4 regions of the Metabacillus sp. Hm71 genome follow, and region 4 is predicted to be linked to each of the others. Evidence: riboswitches for the same ligand, from Rfam matches in the RefSeq annotation. Region 4 holds a riboswitch; each other region holds the start of a gene.
The links. Region 4 has a riboswitch for S-adenosylmethionine ahead of ACSVDH_RS23795 (methionine ABC transporter ATP-binding protein). Riboswitches for the same ligand answer to the same signal wherever they lie in the genome.

Region 1: another riboswitch for S-adenosylmethionine. It lies ahead of ACSVDH_RS06485 (methionine biosynthesis PLP-dependent protein); the one in region 4 lies ahead of ACSVDH_RS23795 (methionine ABC transporter ATP-binding protein).
Region 2: another riboswitch for S-adenosylmethionine. It lies ahead of ACSVDH_RS02400 (sugar ABC transporter substrate-binding protein); the one in region 4 lies ahead of ACSVDH_RS23795 (methionine ABC transporter ATP-binding protein).
Region 3: another riboswitch for S-adenosylmethionine. It lies ahead of ACSVDH_RS11120 (phosphoadenylyl-sulfate reductase); the one in region 4 lies ahead of ACSVDH_RS23795 (methionine ABC transporter ATP-binding protein).

Annotation. Positions count from the first base shown of each region.
Region 1 is NZ_CM200278.1:1,298,129-1,303,088, forward strand. It holds gene ACSVDH_RS06480 (aldehyde dehydrogenase family protein) at 1-1,237, shown strand, start outside; SAM riboswitch class I at 1,368-1,507, shown strand; gene ACSVDH_RS06485 (methionine biosynthesis PLP-dependent protein) at 1,867-2,991, shown strand; gene metC (cystathionine beta-lyase) at 2,978-4,162, shown strand; gene ACSVDH_RS06495 (TAXI family TRAP transporter solute-binding subunit) at 4,487-4,960, shown strand, end outside.
Region 2 is NZ_CM200278.1:458,898-463,857, reverse strand. It holds gene ACSVDH_RS02405 (sugar ABC transporter ATP-binding protein) at 1-573, opposite strand, end outside; gene ACSVDH_RS02400 (sugar ABC transporter substrate-binding protein) at 678-1,799, opposite strand; SAM riboswitch class I at 1,940-2,048, opposite strand; gene ACSVDH_RS02395 (glutamine--tRNA ligase/YqeY domain fusion protein) at 2,404-4,083, shown strand; gene ACSVDH_RS02390 (sensor histidine kinase) at 4,492-4,960, opposite strand, start outside.
Region 3 is NZ_CM200278.1:2,355,071-2,360,030, forward strand. It holds gene pyrF (orotidine-5'-phosphate decarboxylase) at 1-398, shown strand, start outside; gene pyrE (orotate phosphoribosyltransferase) at 403-1,035, shown strand; gene ACSVDH_RS11115 (thioredoxin family protein) at 1,205-1,780, shown strand; SAM riboswitch class I at 2,088-2,195, shown strand; gene ACSVDH_RS11120 (phosphoadenylyl-sulfate reductase) at 2,434-3,138, shown strand; gene cysP (sulfate permease) at 3,152-4,219, shown strand; gene sat (sulfate adenylyltransferase) at 4,261-4,960, shown strand, end outside.
Region 4 is NZ_CM200278.1:4,819,027-4,823,986, reverse strand. It holds gene ACSVDH_RS23810 (thioredoxin family protein) at 1-253, shown strand, start outside; gene ACSVDH_RS23805 (SCP2 sterol-binding domain-containing protein) at 402-719, shown strand; gene ACSVDH_RS23800 (O-acetylhomoserine aminocarboxypropyltransferase/cysteine synthase family protein) at 837-2,150, shown strand; SAM riboswitch class I at 2,362-2,467, shown strand; gene ACSVDH_RS23795 (methionine ABC transporter ATP-binding protein) at 2,579-3,604, shown strand; gene ACSVDH_RS23790 (methionine ABC transporter permease) at 3,597-4,265, shown strand; gene ACSVDH_RS23785 (MetQ/NlpA family ABC transporter substrate-binding protein) at 4,277-4,960, shown strand, end outside.

The DNA.
Region 1 (4,960 bases), 2.6 Mb from region 4:
TTTGACAGAAAGAGCAGAGGAATTTGCGGAAACGATCGTGCAGGAAGCAGGAAAACCAATCAAGTACAGCCGCGATGAGATTAACCGCTCCATTCAGGTTTTGCGTTTCGCCTCAGAGCTTGCCAAGAATATTACTGGTGAAGTTCTTCCGATGGATGCGGCAATTGGCGGTGAAAGCCGAATGGGGTTTGTTAAACGAATTCCGCTGGGTGTTGTGGGTGCCATCACTCCTTTTAACTTTCCTTTAAATTTGTCCCTTCATAAACTTGCACCAGCAATTGCAGCCGGAAACACAATTGTTTTTAAACCTGCTGAAAAAACACCTATTTCCGCCTATAAGCTCGTGAAGCTATTTCAAGAGGCTGGTCTTCCAGATGGAGTATTAAACCTGTTAATGGGAACAGGAGAAGAGGTTGGTGAACCGCTTGTCACACATGAAAAGGTTCATAAAATTACCTTTACCGGAAGCTTGCCGGTAGGAAGGAAAATTCGCGAGTCAGCAGGCTTCAAAAAAGTAACGTTGGAATTAGGCTCCAATTCGCCAAATATTTTGTTTGAAGACGCTCATATCGAAAGTGCTGTGAAAGAATTAGTAAAAGGTGCTTTCGCTTTTTCAGGACAAGTATGTATCTCAGCACAAAGAGTGTATGTTCATAAGAGCATTTATGAGCCATTTTTGTCAGAATATATAAAGCAAACGAGTGCCTTGAAAATTGGTGATCCGAAGGAAGAAGACACAGAGATCGGCCCAATGATTACCGAAAAAGAAGCAAAGCGGGCTAAGCAATGGATCGATGATGCGGTTGAAAAAGGGGCAAAAATCGAAACAGGCGGAGAACGCAACGGAACGGTACTTGCGCCAACGATCATGACAAATGTGGATCGAAATATGAAAATTATTGCTGAGGAAGTTTTTGCCCCAATTGTATCTGTCATTCCTTTCGAGAGCGAGGAGGAAGTCATTGGATATGCCAATGATTCGATTTATGGCTTGCAAGCAGGTGTTTTTACAAGGGATATTGATCGGGCAATGCGCGTTGCAGACCAATTGGAAATGGGCGGTGTGTGGATTAATGAAATCTCGACATATCGTCAGGATAATCACCCGTACGGCGGTGTCAAGCAAAGCGGTATTGGCAAAGAGGGAATTAAATACGCCATTGAAGATATGACAGAAATGAAATTTATCGGAATCAAATTAACTACAAATCATGAAAGAGATGCCTCCTTCGGGTGAGGCATCTCTTTCATGTCCTTCTAAATTGAAAAAATTGTCGAAGATATCAAACTATTGCAATAATATTATTGCAATCTTTACTTGAATCATGTAAAGTAGTAAAAAAAGTAAACGATAAAAATTTCATACATTCTTATCAAGAGAGGCAGAGGGACTGGCCCAATGAAGCCTCAGCAACCGGTCAAAACGAGTGAAGATCTGGTGAATATTAATTTTGCTATGTTTAAAGCGAGGCTCTATGTTGTTTTTTACAGCACGGGCAGATAATGGAAAATGACTCGAACAAAGCGCCTTTGTTTGTTCGAAGCATTTTTCATTATCTGCCCCAAGCTTGCCAAAGCAAGCCGCAAGCACTTGCGTGCTGTAAAAAACCAAACAACACTATTTAAAAGCCTCCTAATTTCAACATGTAAAATCAACGATTTCATAACCACCAAGATCTTCCGAGTGCCAAGGTGCTAAATCCAGCAAGCCACACCAGCATTATGCTTGAGAGATAAGAAGAAGCGCATCCAAATACACAGTCTTCTTCTTAACGGGGAAGACTTTTTATTTTATTTAAAAGTCTAAAAATGCTTCCTCTCATGATCATAATCTAGAAAAATAACTCACTTAGGATGGTGACAGACATGAATCAACGAATTGAAACGAAATTAGCACAAATCGGCAATCGCAGTGAAAATGTTACAGGTACGGTAAATCCCCCTGTTTATTTTTCAACAGCCTATCGACATGCAGGAATTGGAGAATCTACAGGCTTTGATTATATACGTACTGGAAACCCGACACGATTATTAGTGGAAAAAGCAATCGCTGATTTAGAACACGGTGACCGCGGCTTTGCCTTCAGCTCAGGGATGGCTGCGATCCAAACGATTATGGCCCTCTTTCAGAGCGGTGACGAACTAATCGTATCTTCTGACCTGTATGGCGGGACATATCGTTTATTTGAAAGAGAGTGGAAAAAATATGGCTTATCCTTTCAATATGATGACTTTACAAACCCGGCTGAAACAGAAAAATTAATTTCTGAAAAAACGAAGGCTTTATTTATCGAAACACCGACAAATCCTTTAATGCAGGAAGCTGATATTAAGGCACTTGCTGCAGTAGCAAAAAAACACAATTTATTAGTGATCGTCGATAACACGTTCTATACACCTGTTATTCAAACACCAATTCTAGATGGCGCGGACATCGTCATCCATAGTGCGACCAAATATTTAGGCGGACATAATGATGTGCTGGCCGGCCTTGTCGTGACAAAGGGAGAACAATTAAGCGAAGAGTTTTTCCAGCATCAAAATGCGATTGGTGCCGTGTTATCTCCATTTGATTCCTGGTTATTAATGCGCGGCATGAAGACCTTGTCGCTGCGGATGAGACAGCATGAGCAAAATGCCAAAGCTGTTGCTAGCTTTTTAGAGGAGCATCCAGATGTGCGGGATGTTTTATATCCAGGTAAGGGTGGAATGTTGTCATTCCGTTTACAGGATGAGGCATGGGTAAATCCATTTTTAAAGAGTCTTAAGACGATTACATTTGCAGAGAGCTTAGGTGGAATCGAAAGCTTTATTACGTATCCGGCGACACAAACGCATATGGATATTCCAGAGGAAATTCGAATTGCCAATGGCGTCTGTAATAGGCTGTTACGTTTCTCAGTAGGTGTTGAACACGCAGAGGATATTATGGAAGATTTAGCGCAAAGCTTTAAACAGATGAAAGGGGCTGAAACTGTTGAGCAATCATGAGTGGTCGTTTCAAACAAAGCTGCTGCACAATGAAGCAAAGGTAGACCTAGGGACAGGAGCGGTAAGTGTACCGATCCACCATTCCTCAACCTTTCATCAATTTGATGTTGATAAATTTGGAAAATATGACTATGCACGTTCAGGCAATCCAACTCGTGAAGCGCTTGAGCAGGCAATTGCTGAATTAGAAGGCGGAACAAGAGGACTAGCTTTTTCTTCAGGAATGGCGGCTATTTCAACCGCGTTTCTGCTGCTTTCTCAAGGGGACCATGTCCTTGTGACCGAAGATGTGTATGGCGGAACGTTTCGAATTATCACCGATGTTTTAACGAGATTCGGCATTGAGCATACATTTGTTGATATGACAGATCTTCATCAAGTTGCATCAGAAATTCGTCCAAATACAAAGGTTATTTATATGGAAACACCTTCAAATCCATTGCTAAAGGTGACAGATATTCGCGGTATTGTTAATCTTGCAAAAGCGAATGGCTGTCTAACCTTTTTGGATAACACCTTTTTAACACCGGAGCTGCAAAGACCTCTGGAATTAGGTGTTGATGTTGTTTTACACAGTGCGACAAAGTTTTTAGCAGGCCATAGTGATGTACTCGCTGGACTTGCTGTTGTGAAGGATGCTGAAATAGGAGAACGACTATATAAGCTGCAAAATGCATTTGGTGCTGTGTTAGGTGTACAGGATGCTTGGCTTGTATTAAGAGGGTTAAAAACCTTGCATGTACGCCTAAAGCAATCCTCTGAATCAGCACTTAAACTAGCAAAGTTTTTAAGTGAGCATCCGAAAGTAGAAGAAGTTTACTATCCAGGACTAAGCTTTCACCCTGGCTATGAAACACAACGATATCAAGCCGAAGGAGCCGGTGCGGTTCTCTCATTTAAACTAGCAGATGGGGAAGCAGTGAAAACACTCGTTCAAAACGTTAAGCTCCCGGTATTTGCTGTAAGCTTAGGGGCGGTAGAATCGATTCTATCCTATCCAGCGAAAATGTCTCATGCGGCAATGCCTCCAGAGGAACGTGAAAAACGCGGAATCTCAGATGGGCTGCTTAGACTAAGCGTAGGCTTGGAAAATGTGGATGATTTAATCAAGGATTTTGCAGAGGCGCTCGAGAAGCTGCCACAGATAAATAGAAAAGAAAGTGTTCGATAAAGCTGGCTCATTTGGGTCAGTTTTTTTTTGAAGGATACCAAAAAATAAATGTAAAATAATGTTACAAGAATAAAGACAAGAACTTCTTTAATAGATCATACTAGATTTATACATAGAGTTGGTGAAAAATAGAATGTTTATACGAAAATAGTGTTTTTCATGAGTTGAGGTAAAAAAAATTAATAAGGCTGACCTGCTAAATTACTTGATTTTTTGACAAGAAACCGCTTGTTTTCAAAATTATCGTAATTGACAGTTTTATTGTTTCATATGTTAAGATAAGATTGTATGCTTTTACACTATATAACAAAAGGGGGAAATTTTATGAAAAAGAGTCACAAGGGACTTTTGTTTGTGATGTTGTTGACACTTTCCATGTTGATAGCAGCATGCGGCAGCGGCGGCAATGAAAGTGCGTCAGGTGGCGAAGGCTCAAGCAGCAACGAGGGAGGAAGCCAAAACTTAAGCTTATTAACAGGTGGTACAGGCGGTACATACTATCCACTTGGTGGACAAATTGGAAAAATTATTTCTGATAATACCGATGCGCAAATTACACCACAAACCTCTGGTGCTTCTGCAGAAAACATGGATACGTTGAGAGCTGGAGAGGCGGAGCTTGCATTCTCACAAACGGATATTGCAGCATATGCAATTGAAGGAAAAGAAATGTTTGAAGGGGATCCAATTGATAATATTCAAGCAATCGGATCACTTTATCCTGAAACTGTACAACTTGTGACAACAGCAGATAGCGGAATAAAATCTGTTGAGGATCTTAAAGGGAAAGCAGTTTCA
Region 2 (4,960 bases), 1.8 Mb from region 4:
CTCCCGAACAATGCGAAATAGTTCTTTTGTTTCTGAATGGCTAAGTGGTGCTGTTGGTTCATCTAATATAAGAAACTTGCAATCTGTTGAAACCGTCCTGGAAATTAGCACCATTTGTTTCTCAGCCAATGTGAGTTCACTCACTAATTTTTTCGTAGATACACGAATGTTTAAGCTGTTTAAAATCGTTTCTGCTTGTTTATGCATGTCTGCCCATTTTATCAATTGCTTTTTCCCCATATCATTAACCGTTTTTGTCAGCATAATGTTTTCCCCTACTGTCAAGTAAGGGATAAGGGCAGTATCAACCTCTTGGTGGACAATTTGAATCCCATTCTCCTGAGCATCCTTTGGCGTTCTAATGGACGTCTTTTCACCATCAATGAAGATGTTCCCGGTGTAATGGTCATATGCGCCTGATAAAACCTTCATCAACGTTGATTTCCCGGCTCCATTTGCTCCGATTAAGGCATGGGTTGTACCAGTTTTCATGATGAAGTCTACAGAATCCAAAGCCTTCACACCTGGAAATTCAATAGAGATATCCTTCATTTCTAAGATTGATTGCTTCAAGTTGCTTTCCTCCTTCCTTTCATAACTAAAAAAGAGGCAGACCCCCAAACATATAGTGAGAACCTAATCTGTTTGTTTTGGGGGCAGACCCTTTGATATACGTTTTATTTTTTATAATATTCCTTTAATGTTTTCATCCACTCTTCTTCAAATGCTGTTGATTGTCCCCAGCCTTCTATTGTCTTTGCAAGATTCACCATATTTACTGGTTCACTTGCTTTTAATAATGCTTCTTGTGAAATGAGTGAAGCCTCAAGATTATAGGTTTGCGGCGTTTCCTCTCCAGCTAGCTTTTTGGCTAGTAATCTCATGTCTACTGCCCCGATTAGCTTTGGATCAACGGCTGCCGTGTATTTCCAAGTGCTGCTTTTATCTTGGATTTCTTGAAGGTCTGCATTAGAAACATCAATTCCATAGATTTTGATTTCATCTCTGCCAGCTTCTTTAATTGCACGGGCTGCACCAATCGCAAATGCGTCCCATGTAGCAAAAATCGCATCGATTTCACCCTTTGGATGCTTATTTAGCATTGCCGCTACAGCATTTTGTGTTTGCACCGAAGTATCAGCTGCAGCTACGCCAAAGCGTTCAATTTCTTTAATACCAGGATTGTTCTTTAATGTTTCTTGATAAACTTGATTACGTCTTACCATTGGCGGGAAGCCATCAACCCAAAGGTATACAATATTCGCTTCTCCATTTGTATCTTTTATTAGCTGCTCCAGTGCTAATGTAGCAAGTGCTTCGTCATCTTGTGAAGTTAAGGTTACACCTTCGATTTGTGATAATTCTTCGTTAGAGTCGAAAGTAACAACGCTTTTTCCAGCATCAACAAGCTTTTGCACAGCTTTAACTGTTGCCGCATCATCTCCGTGGGAAATAATAAATCCATCATAATCCTCTTCAAGCCCTTGTGCGATTGCATCGTGGAATTTTGCTGTATCGCCATTTGCTGTAAATACATCAACTTGGAAGCCTAATGCTTCTCCTTCCTCCTTTGCACCAGCTAAAAATTGAGCTGTATGATCATCCCCGCCGATTTTACGGATGACCTTAATTTTCGCTCCTTCACCGTTCGCAAAGCGCTCTGGGACATTTTCCAGCGATACATCCGGATTCCCTTTTGCAGGTTCAGCTGTTTCAGCACCATTTGAAGAACAGCCTGTTACAAATAATGCAATGACAAGAATGAAAATAAATGCAGAGTTAAATCGTCTGTTTTTCATGTTTGTAAACTCTCCTTTTCCTTTGTGTGATCATTTTTTCCCTTTTTTACTCTAGAACTCAAGCGGATTGAGTCCTTTAAAACGCAAAAAACCTCTCAAAGATAGAGAGGTTTCGCCACACGTATATATAGGAGTCTCCTCTCTTATCTTTCAAAACCCATTTAGGTTTTGCAGGAATTAGCACCAATTCTATAAAAGAACGGTTGCCGGGCATCATCGGGCCAGTCCCTCTGCCACTCTTGATAAGAGATTTACTATGCAATTAAGTAAAATTAAGAATATAATTACTTTAATCGGCTATAGAGGTCTTGTCAACTATTTTTTGACTATTTGTACAAATCAATAAAATAATTGCGCTCACACATTTTCCTTTATCCGGTTTTTTCATCGGCTTTTCCATAACAGACAGGAGCAATAAAATAACTCCTATGATCAAGCAAATATTTTCTTTTTATTTTTATCATCTTGTATACAGATGAACGAATCATGTAAATATATATACTATTATTATAAAATTGATTTCGTAAATTAACCTTTTGCGTATGAATTGGTATAATGGAAGGCAGAACTTATTTTTACATATAAAAGAAAGGTTTGATCTGATTTGGAACACAATTCCTCAAACTTTATTAAAAGCATCATTAAAGAGGATCTAGAAACAGGAAAACGTGATTCTGTCTATACTCGTTTCCCTCCAGAGCCTAACGGATACTTACACATTGGCCATGCAAAGTCAATCGTCATTAATTTTGGTTTAGCGGATGAATTTAATGGAAAAACCAACTTGCGCTTTGATGATACAAACCCGTTAAAGGAAGATACCGAATACGTTGAAGCGATCAAGAAAGATGTCGAATGGCTCGGCTACCAATGGGATGGTTTGTTTTTTGCCTCTGATTACTTTGAAGAAATGTACAACCGTGCTGTTCTCCTAATAAAAAAGGGAAAAGCATATGTTGATGATTTAACAGCTGATGAAATTAGACAATATCGCGGTACACTTACCGAGCCCGGAAAAGAAAGCCCCTATCGGAATCGTTCAGTCGATGAAAACTTAGCTTTATTTGAAAAAATGCGCAAAGGTGAATTCGCCAATGGTGAGAAAGTGCTTCGTGCAAAAATTGATATGTCATCACCTAATATAAATTTACGTGATCCTGTTATTTACCGGATCTCCCATGCAACACATCATAACACAGGCGATGCTTGGTGTATTTACCCGATGTATGCCTTTGCCCATCCTCTAGAGGATGCCATTGAAGGAATTACCCACTCCTTATGTACAACAGAATTTGAGGATCAACGCCCCCTTTATAACTGGGTTATTGAAGAATGTGAAATGGAAAATAAACCGCAGCAAATCGAATTTGGCCGTTTAGGCATTAAAAATACTGTTATGAGTAAACGTAAGCTGAAGCAGCTTGTTGATGAAAACTTCGTTGATGGCTGGGATGATCCTCGAATGCCAACCATTTCAGGTTTAAGAAGAAAAGGGTACACACCTGAAGCCATCCGTGAATTTGTCAAGGAAACAGGTGTATCTAAAGGCTCTGCACTCGTTGATGAGGCAATGCTTGAACACTTCGTCAGAGAAGATTTAAAGCTAAAAGCCCCGCGTACAATGGGAATCTTAAAGCCTTTGAAAGTTGTCATTACGAATTATCCTGAAGGTCAAGTTGAGATGCTTGACGCAGAAATTAACCCTGAGGTTCCTGAAATGGGGATGAGACAAATTCCGTTTTCTCGTGAAATTTACATTGAGCAGGAAGACTTTATGGAGGATCCTCCAAAAAAATATTTCCGTCTCTTCCCTGGAAATGAAGTGCGTTTAAAACATGCCTACTTCATCAAATGTGAGGATGTTATTAAAGATGAGGCTGGAAATGTCATTGAAATCCATTGTACTTATGATCCAGAAACGAAGAGCGGAACGGGTTTTACTGGACGTAAAGTAAAGGGCACATTGCATTGGGTTGATGCAAAGCATGCACTTCCAGCAGAATTCCGCTTATATGAACCACTTATTCTTGATAATAGTGAAAACGAAGAAGACGAAACAGACGTTGATCACAATGAGGAAAAAACCTTCCTCGATTACGTGAACAAAAACTCATTAGAAGTTTTACAAGGCTTCATTGAGCCTAATATGAAAGATTGTAAAGAACATGATAAATTCCAATTTTTCCGTCACGGATACTTCAATGTTGACCCTAAGCATTCTACTGAAGAGAAAAAGGTTTTTAACAGAATTGTATCTTTAAAAAGTTCGTTTAAGTTAAAATAAGTTAAGAAAAGCGCAAGGCGCCCGCCTATCGGCGACAAGCATAAGGCGAATAGGAATAGAAGGTGTTCTTTACCTTCAATTCCTATTTGACTTATGACCTCGAGCCGATGGCGCCTGGAGCTAGACACTAAAACTAAGTACAAAATTTTATACTTTCTTAAACTTGCACAAAGGACGTGTGAATTGTCACACGTCCTTTTATTGTTTATCAAGGCAAATAGTAGACTTTTTATTTTTTGGGCATTATACTGTCACGGAATTTCCTCTTTTTAGCTTTATGAAGGACTTTTCTACTGCTTTCATATTGAGTTTCGTCCTTCATCAGCTTTGTGAAGGACAATTCAACTGTTTTCCTATGGAGTTTTGTCCTTCAGACTTGCTCTCTACCCCAAAAGGATTCTGCTTTTTTTACTTTTTTGTTATTAATGGCAAACTAATCAGAAAGGTAGTGCCGTCATCTGATGAATCATACAATGTAATACACCCATCATGATTTTCCACAATGCGCTTGACGATCATAAGCCCTAATCCAGTACCATTTTCCTTTGAACTAGAGAAAGGCTCGAATAGAGAATCTATTATGGAAGAAGGAATGCCTGAGCCTGAATCCTTTATAAAGACTTGATAGTCCTTTTCCGTTACATGTGATGAAATCGAGATAACACCCTTCCCGCCCATCGCTTCAATGCTGTTGCGGATCATATTATGGAAAACCTGTTTGATTTGCTTGGCATCTACTTGCAATGGTATATGATCCAATTCAATGTTAAATTGAATTTCCTCAGATGATTGAATAATCAGCGGCAGGAATTCACCTAAAATATCTTCTAGATAAGTTTCCCTTTTAATTGGTGCCCCCGGCTTCGATAGTAGCAGC
Region 3 (4,960 bases), 2.5 Mb from region 4:
CTGGAACACCAGCAGGGAAACAGCGTCCTGCATGTATTGCCGTAACACAACTAACAAGTACATCACAAGAGATGGTCGATAAAGAATTGTTAATAAATGAAAACATAGAGAATATTGTACTTCATTATGCAAAAATGGCAAAAGAAAGCGGACTAGATGGTGTTGTTTGCTCAACACATGAGGTCGAAATACTTAATGAAAAACTTGGCAGATCCTTCATGACAGTAACACCTGGAATTCGTATGAAAGAGGATTCTGCAGATGATCAAACAAGAATCGCAACTCCAGATCTTGCGCGTCGATTAGGTTCTACTGCCATCGTTGTTGGAAGAAGTATAACAAAGCAGCCTAATCCATATGAAGCTTATTTGAACGTTAAAAAATTATGGGAGGAATAGGATAATGAAACAAACAATTGCAAAACAATTATTAGAAATCAAGGCGGTCTTTCTCCAGCCAAACGATCCATTTACATGGTCAAGCGGAATGAAATCGCCTATTTACTGTGATAACCGTCTCACACTATCCTTTCCTGAAATTCGTAAACAAATAGCTGAAGGACTTACAGGATTAATTAACGAGCATTTTTCCGAGGTAGAAGTGATTGCAGGAACGGCTACTGCAGGCATTCCACATGCAGCATGGGTGAGCGATCTATTAAATCTGCCTATGTGTTATGTGCGTAGCAAGGCAAAGGGACATGGTAAAGGTAACCAAATAGAAGGACAAGTAAAGGAAAATCAAAAAGTTGTGGTTGTAGAGGATCTAATTTCAACTGGGGGAAGTGCAATTACTGCAGTTGAAGCGCTGCGTGCTGCCGGCTGTGAAGTACTTGGCATTGTATCCATCTTTACTTATGGTCTCTCTGTTGGTTCAGAACGCCTAGCTGAGGCAAATGTCGAAGCAAAGTCATTATGTGACTATGAAACACTAATTGAAGTGGCTGTTAAAGAAGGCTATGTTGGTGAACAAGACCTTAACAAGCTAAAAATGTGGAGAGAAAATCCTGCTTCAGAAGCTTGGTTACAAAATTAAATAGTTAAGCTGTGTTATTGGTAAGAGACTGTCTCTAAAGGCTAGAATACCCTTTAGTTGACTAGTCTCTTTTTTTGCAAAGTAATAACAAGCTTATTGCTGGCTTCTATAATCGAAATTTGATAGCTTTATTTTTAAGAAATAAATAATAACTAATGGGGTGGAAAAAGTGAGCATAAATTTACATGACTGGTTTTCAAAGGGGATTACTTTTGAACGATATTCGAATCAGATGACAATTAATAAAGAAGAAATGCTTTCTATCTATGATCGTTTTACGTTAAATGAAGACGATCTTGCTTTTTTAGAAAAGCTACAAGGAAAACAACTTAAAGTGATTGCCTTGACTGAGGATTGGTGCGGAGATGCACTTGTTAATAATCCAATCCTTATGAAAATAGCAGAAGCTTCAAATATGGAAGTACGTTTTTTACTAAGGGATCAAAATCTAGAGTTGATGGACCAATATTTAACAAATGGAACATCCAGAGCGATCCCTATCTATATATTTATTGATCAAAACGGTGAGGAAAAAGCAGTTTGGGGACCAAGAGCTCAAAAAATTCAAAAGTTGGTAGATCAAGAAAGAGGAGCATTGCCAGAAAATGATGCACCGGATTTTAAAGAAAAACAAATGGAGATGTATAGCAAATTCAGAAACGCTTATTTAAATGATGAGTCAATATGGGAGACAATCTCATACAGCATCATAACCCAACTTAAAGGAAAGGATCTCCATCATTAATATTTTAAAGAAGCAGGGTAGTTTATCAAACCCTGCTTCTTTTGGTTGGAGATAACTTTTTGAAGAACATTAAATATTCTCAGATTGGTTAAGATTCAGGCAAAAAATAGTAATGAACAAAGTACGCTTTTTTGTTTTTTGTATATATATAACCTATACTTTCATGAGTAAACAAGAGAAGTTAAATTTGTCTAAATTGTTAAGGAATTTGAGGGAATGATAAAAAAATATGAATTAATTAATCCGATGGAAAAAGTCGGGTTGACTTTTGCAAGAATTGTGTTAAAATTTTGAATCAATAGCATAGTTCTTATCAAGAGTGGTGAAGGGATCTGGCCCTGTGAAGCCCGGCAACCTGCTGTAAGAGCAAGGTGCTAATTCCAGCCAAATCTATACGAATTTGGGAGGATAAGTGTAGATCGTCCTTAAAAGTCTTCTGCTCGGGAGGCTTTTTAAAAACTAGATTTATATAGTAAGGAGAGTTCAAAGGAAAATAGCCGATGATTGGCAATACTTAATGATTGTCATAATAAAAATTTCGTGTATAATTCATACTATATTGGTTGGTCTTCGAATTTAATTCCGACTATTAATGTGTGAATAAAGGGTTTTGAAACTGAAGTATTTTAGTTACAAAGAAAGAGGTGAATAATATGCTAACTTATGAGAATTGGGTTGAAGTAAGCAACGAGAATTTTGAAGTTGACGACACCTATAAAGGTGCACTAAATGTTTTAAATTGGGCATATGACCACTATGGAGAAGAAATTATTTATGCTTGCAGTTTTGGTATTGAAGGAATTGTTTTAATCGATTTAATTTCTAAAGTAAAACCGGATGCGAAAATTGTTTTTTTAGACACAGATGTTCATTTTAAGGAAACATATGAGCTAATTGATAAGGTAAAGGAAAAGTATCCCCTGCTTAATATTGAATTAAAAAAGCCAAAGCTTACATTAGAAGAACAAGCTCAAGAATTTGGTGATAAGCTTTGGGAAACAGATCCGAATAAATGCTGCAATATCCGTAAAATTATCCCTTTAAATGAGACATTACAAGGAGCAACAGCATGGATTTCTGGTCTTAGACGTGAACAATCAGAAACAAGAAAACATGTTAATTTTATTAACAAGGATGAACGCTTCCATTCAGTAAAGGTTTGCCCGCTTATTCATTGGACGTGGAAGGATGTATGGAGATACGTTCATAAAAACGATTTAATCTATAATCCATTACATGACAGGGGATATCCAAGCATCGGTTGTTTTCATTGCACAAAGCCTGCTTTTGATGAAAATGATTTAAGATCTGGCAGATGGACTGGGCAAATGAAAACAGAATGCGGCCTCCATCAGTAGGGGGTTATAAACGATGTTAGAGATCATTGCTATCGTTATCAGCCTCTTTTTTGCAATGAACATTGGTGCAAGCGGTGCTGCTGCATCAATGGGAATTGCATATGGTTCTGGTGCGATTTTACGTCCAAGGAACGCGCTGATCCTATGTGGGATAGGTGTTATCTTGGGTGCTGTTATTGGCGGGGGAGAGGTTGTTAAAACGATAAGTTCAGGAATTATACCAACATCACTTATCACAATAAAAATTGTTGTCATCATTCTTTTTTCCGCTACCTTTTCACTGTTTTTAGCTAATATATTAGGAATCCCACTTTCTACTAGTGAGGTCACAGTTGGGGCAGTTGTTGGTGTAGGTATTGCTTATCGAGTATTATTTGTCAACAATCTGCTATGGATTGTCTTATTTTGGGTCATTATTCCAATCATTGCGTTTTTAATTGCATATATCTTTATTAAGGTGTTACATTATTTTCATTTAGAGGCTAAATATTCGTTTCAAGGGAAGATTATTACGTATCTTCTAATCATGGCAGGTTTCTTTGAAGCTTTTTCAGCTGGTATGAATAATGTAGCGAATGCAGTTGGACCATTAGTCAGTGCACAAATTCTTTCTGTTTCAAAGGGGACATTGATTGGCGGCATATTCGTTGCGCTAGGTGCACTTATTTTAGGAAAAAGAGTGCTTGAAACAAATGGAAAGAAAATTACGAGCTTTACAAAAATTGAGGGGATATTAATTTCTGGAACTGGCGCCACATTGGTAATTATTGCTTCAATTTTTGGCATGCCTGTCCCGCTAACTCAGATTACAACCTCCTCGATTTTAGGAATAGGCATCGCAAAATCGGGTACAAATGTGTTTCAGCAAAAAATTGTGAAAAACATGTTAATGGTATGGTTGATTTCGCCACTTATATCACTAACAATGTCATATTTCCTAGTGAAGTTATTTATTGAAAGTGATTTATATACAATCTTTGTGTTAGGCAGTCTCTTGCTTGCAACAATTGGTGCATTAAGCTTAATGAAAGCAAGCAAACAAGAACGTCGTACAGTGCATGAAGAAGGTGGAGGGATTTAATCCCTATAAAAGTTTCAATTATAGAATTGGAGGACATGAAAATGAGCTTACTTCCACACGGAGGAACATTAATTCAAAAACAATCTTTAGGAGCAGATGTATCGCACATCAAGAAGGAAATTGAACTTGATGCGACTTCTTTAAGTGACTTAGAGTTAATCGCGATAGGTGCATACAGCCCAATTGAAGGCTTTTTAACGCAAGAGGATTATGAATCTGTTGTTGAAAACATGAAACTAAAAAATGGGTGTGTATGGAGTATTCCAATTACGTTACCAGTTTCTGAAGAAAAAGCTGAGTCGCTTGAAATCGGTGAAGAAGTACGCCTTGTAGCAGGTAATGTAACATATGGCACAATTAATATTGCAGACATTTATACTCCTGATAAACAAAAAGAGGCTATCAATGTTTATCGTACAGATGAACTGGCTCACCCAGGTGTGAGAAAAATGTTTGAACGCGGCAATGTATATGTTGGTGGCGAAATTACGCTTGTTAAGCGTCCAGAAAAGAAATTTGCGGAATTTTATTTTGATCCAAATGAAACAAGAGCAATGTTTGCGGAATTAAACTGGAAAACAATCGTTGGTTTCCAAACTCGTAATCCGGTACACCGTGCACATGAATACATCCAAAAAACGGCTTTAGAAACAGTTGATGGACTATTCCTAAATCCATTAGTTGGGGAAACAAAATCGGATGATATTCCAGCACATATCCGTATGGAAAGCTATCAAGTAT
Region 4 (4,960 bases):
TTTGTATTTATATACCCCAATGTGTGGAACATGTCAAGTAGCTAAACGGATGTTATCTGTTATAGATGAACTATTACCGTCAATAACGATCCATTCTCTAAATCTTAATTATTTTCCTACTGAAGCAAAAGAATTGGAAATTGAAAGTGTGCCATGTCTACTTATTTATGAGAATGGTTTGGAAAAGGAAAGGGTCTATGCATTCCAATCTGTGAGCTATCTACATGAATTAATGAAGCAATATATCCATTAAACTGACATATTTCTTGGGAAATAGTAACGAAGGTAGCATGAAAATGATAAAAAGGGCAGAAAGTGTCGACTTATTTTTAAAGGATTCTTCCGTTATTCAATGAAGTTAGTAAATAACTTGGTTGAAATCGGGAGGTTTTTTTATGTTTATGAAAACATTTATTGCTAATTTTAATAAAGCGCAATTTTTAGCACCACTTTTCATGAAACACTCTCTTTTTATTGAAATAAAACCTCATCATGAGAATAGCTATTATATTGAATTGTCATCAGAAGGCGCTAAAACATTAGCATATCCCCCTAATCATATTGACTTTCTCATAGAGGGTGAGCTTGAGGACCTGGAAGAGGTTTTATTAAACCACGCTAGTTTAAAACAATTGATTGCCTCTGGAAAAGTGAAAATTAAAGGATCTTATCGTCATTTTTTAAAGTTTGACGCGATCATTAAGCTAAGCGCATGTTGATTATCCTTGAAATCTTCGATTGAAATCGCTTACCATATAAATAGTTGGAATATTCACAACTTTATATTAACGTTCTCTGACAAAAGCTTTATAAATAAAGAATGAGGAGGAAAACAGATGGAGAAGAAAAAGTATCGGCCTGAAACAATTACAATCCACGGGGGATTACAGAAAGATACGATGACTGGTGCTAGATCTGTACCAATTTATCAATCAAATGCTTATTTATTTGAGAGTACAGAACATGCGGCAAATCTCTTTGGATTAAAAGAACCAGGTTATATTTATACACGAATCCATAACCCGACAGCAACCGTTTTTGAAGAAAGAATTGCTCAGCTGGAAGGCGGGGTAGGAAGCTTAGCTGTTTCCAGCGGTATGGCAGCCATTACACTTTCTATATTAAATATAGCCGAAGCTGGGGATGAAATAGTTTCAGCAGCAACATTATACGGCGGAACCTATAATCTATTTGCTAACACATTACCTAAATATGGAATTAAGGCGGTTTTTGTCGATTCAAAGAATCCTGAAAATTTCCGCTCTGCTATTACGCCAAATACAAAAGCCATTTTCGCTGAAACGATCGGAAATCCAAGCTTAGATGTACTGGATATTGAGGCAGTTGCCGATATTGCCCATGAATCAGGGATTCCTTTAATCGTTGATAATACTTTTGCCACTCCTTTCCTTTGCAAGCCGATTGACCATGGAGCAGATATTGTTGTACACTCAGCGACAAAATGGCTGCTTGGAAATGGGACAACCCTTGGAGGCGTCATTGTTGATGGCGGAAAATTTGATTGGAATAATCCTAAGTTTCCTAGTTTTATAACTCCTGATCCAAGCTACCATGATTTAGTCTATGCGAAAGCATTGGGCGAACAAGCATTTATAATAAAGGCTCGGGTCCAATTGTTAAGGGATTTAGGTCCAGCAATCAGTCCTTATAACGCTTTTCAATTTAATTTAGGTTTAGAAACGCTTCACGTTCGAATGAAGGAGCATGTTGCAAACGCACGAAAAATCGTAAAGTATTTAGAAGAGCATCCAGCTGTTGAATGGGTGTTATACCCTGAACATTCAGACCATCCTGCAAAGGAATTGGCTGCTAAATATTTACCAAAAGGTGCCGGCTCGGTTGTTGTATTTGGTATAAAAGGTGGTCGTAAAGCTGGAGCTGCTGTGATTAATCATGTTGAATTATGGTCACATGTGGCAAACGTGGGTGATGCAAAAAGCTTAATCATTCATCCTGCCAGTACAACCCATCAGCAGTTAAGTGCAGAGGAATTAAAAGCATCAGGTGTGACAGAGGATTTGATTCGCTTATCTGTTGGTATAGAGCATATCCAAGATATCATGGAAGATCTTGATCAAGCAATTTACAAAGCAACTGGTGTAAAAGGACTAGAACAGCTTCAATCATAAACTATCAATTGGGGATGGCTTAGAAATCTAGGTCATCCTGTTTTATTTTCTTTAGCAAGGCCATCCACTTTTTCAAAATAGTTTAGTAGTAAATTAATTTTTGGTAGTTAAGGAGATTTTGTTGACATCCTTTTAAAATGCATGATACAATCACAAACGTATTTAAAGCTCATCATGAATTCTATGAAAAACTTTTATTATATAATTTGATCTCTTATCAAGAGAGGTGGAGGGAAGTGCCCTATGAAGCCCGGCAACCATCAACGCTGTTGAAATGGTGCCAATTCACGCAAAGCAAAAGCTTTGAAAGATGAGAGAAAGGACATTTGCTATGCCTTTCTGCTCATTTAGCAGAAGGGTTTTTTTCTTATCTTTGTCTTACAACCATTTTTTAGGTGAGATTTTAAGAATCGAAAGAAGGTGACACAATGATTACATTAAAGAATGTAAAAAAGATATATCAAACAAATTCAGGTAATGTAACGGCTGTAAATAATGTCAATTTAACGATAGATAAAGGGGAAATCTTCGGAATCATTGGTTACAGTGGTGCAGGAAAAAGCTCTTTAATTCGATTGCTGAATGGCTTGGAAAAACCAACAAGCGGAGAGATCAATGTCGCAGGAAGCCAAATTGACTCGATTAGCGGGAGTAAATTACGTAAAGCACGCTTGGAAATTAGCATGATCTTTCAACATTTCAATCTATTATGGTCACGAACGGTAAGAGAGAATATTGCATTTCCATTAGAAATAGCTGGCGTAAATAAAACCGAACGTTTAAAGCGTGTTGATGAGCTAATTAAGCTTGTAGGGCTGGAAGGCCGTGAAAATGCATACCCATCTCAATTAAGCGGCGGTCAAAAGCAGCGGGTAGGAATCGCTAGGGCATTGGCCAATAATCCGAAGGTATTACTGTGTGATGAAGCAACCTCTGCACTTGATCCGCAGACAACAGACTCCATCTTAGATTTACTGGTTGATATCAACAAAAGATTAGGTCTTACAATTGTTCTGATAACACATGAAATGCATGTTATTCGAAAAATTTGCCATCGTGTAGCAGTTATGGAAAATGGACAAGTTGTTGAGGAAGGAAATGTACTTGAAGTATTTAAGAATCCTAAACAGCCAATTACGAAACGGTTTGTGAAGCAAGTCACAGAATCGGAAGAAACAAACGAAGTGGTTGCCCATTTAGCGGAGCTATATCCAAAGGGCAAAGTGATTCAATTAACATTTGTTGGCGAATCAGCTGAACAGCCATTGATTACAAACTTAATCAGAAGGTTTGATCTTGATGTTAATATTTTGCAAGGGAAAATTTCACAAACACAAGGCGGCTCATATGGAAGTTTGTTCATCCATTTAGATGGGGAAGAAGAAGAGCTCAATAAGGCTTTAGAATTTATTTATCATCAACAAATTGAGGTGGAGGTGATTGCAAATGCTTGAACAGCTTCTACCTGAAGTGGATTGGGAAAAGGTATTGGAAGCCACGAATGAAACCATTTATATGACCGGCATATCTGTCGTGGCAACATTCTTTTTAGGAATTATCCTGGGATTATTGTTATTTTTGACAGCAAAGGGAAATATATGGGAAAACAAGCTTATCAACGCAATTGTAGCTGGGATCGTCAATATTTTCCGCTCCATTCCCTTTATTATCTTAATTATTTTATTACTGCCATTTACAAAAATAGTGGTGGGTACTATTTTAGGTGCTAATGCAGCCTTACCTGCACTGATCATCGGTGCAGCGCCATTTTATGCACGTATGGTTGAGATTGCCTTACGTGAAATCGATAAAGGTGTTATTGAGGCAGCTAAATCAATGGGGGCTAAAACAAGCACGATTATCTGGAAGGTTCTCATTCCAGAATCAATGCCAGCGTTGGTTTCTGGTATTACTGTAACAGCTATTGCGCTAATTGGATATACAGCAATGGCAGGGGCAATTGGTGCCGGCGGTTTAGGAAATTTGGCCTTTTTGGAAGGTTTTAACCGCGGCAATAACCAGGTTACATTTGTAGCAACGATAATTATTTTAATCTTTGTGTTTATTATCCAATTTATTGGGGATATCATAACTAAATCTATTGATAAGCGATAGGAGGAAAAGGAATGAAAAAGACTTTATTTGCAATCATTCTTGCGATTTTCACAACTGCATTAGCTGCTTGCGGCGGTGCAGCACAAGAAGAAGGAGCCGGTTCAGAGGGAGACACTAAAACATTAAAAGTTGGTGCATCACCAGTACCGCATGTTGAAATTTTAGAAGAAGCAAAACCTTTATTAGAGGAAAAAGGTATTGAATTAGAAATTGAAGAATTTACAGATTATGTTTTACCTAATAAAGCATTAGCGGAAGAAGACCTTGATGCAAACTATTTCCAACATGAGCCATACTTACAGTCACAAATTGCTGATAATGATTATAAATTTGTCAGTGCCGGCGGAGTACACATTGAACCTATTGGTGTTTATTCAAAGCGTTATAAATCATTAGAAGATCTTCCTAATGGTGCAAAGATCATTATGAGTAACTCTGTTGCAGATCACGGTCGTATGCTTTCAATGTTAGAAGAAAAAGGCTTAATTAAGCTAAAAGAAGGCGTAAATAAAACAGAAGCTACGATTGAAGATATTGCAGAAAACCCAAAAAACCTAGAGTTTGAAGCAGATATTGAAGCACCAATGCTTACAAAAGCATATGAAAACGATGAAGCAGATGCATTTTTAATAAATGGTAACTATGCATTAGAAGCAGACTTAAACCCAGCTGAAGATGCGATTGCTCTTGAATCT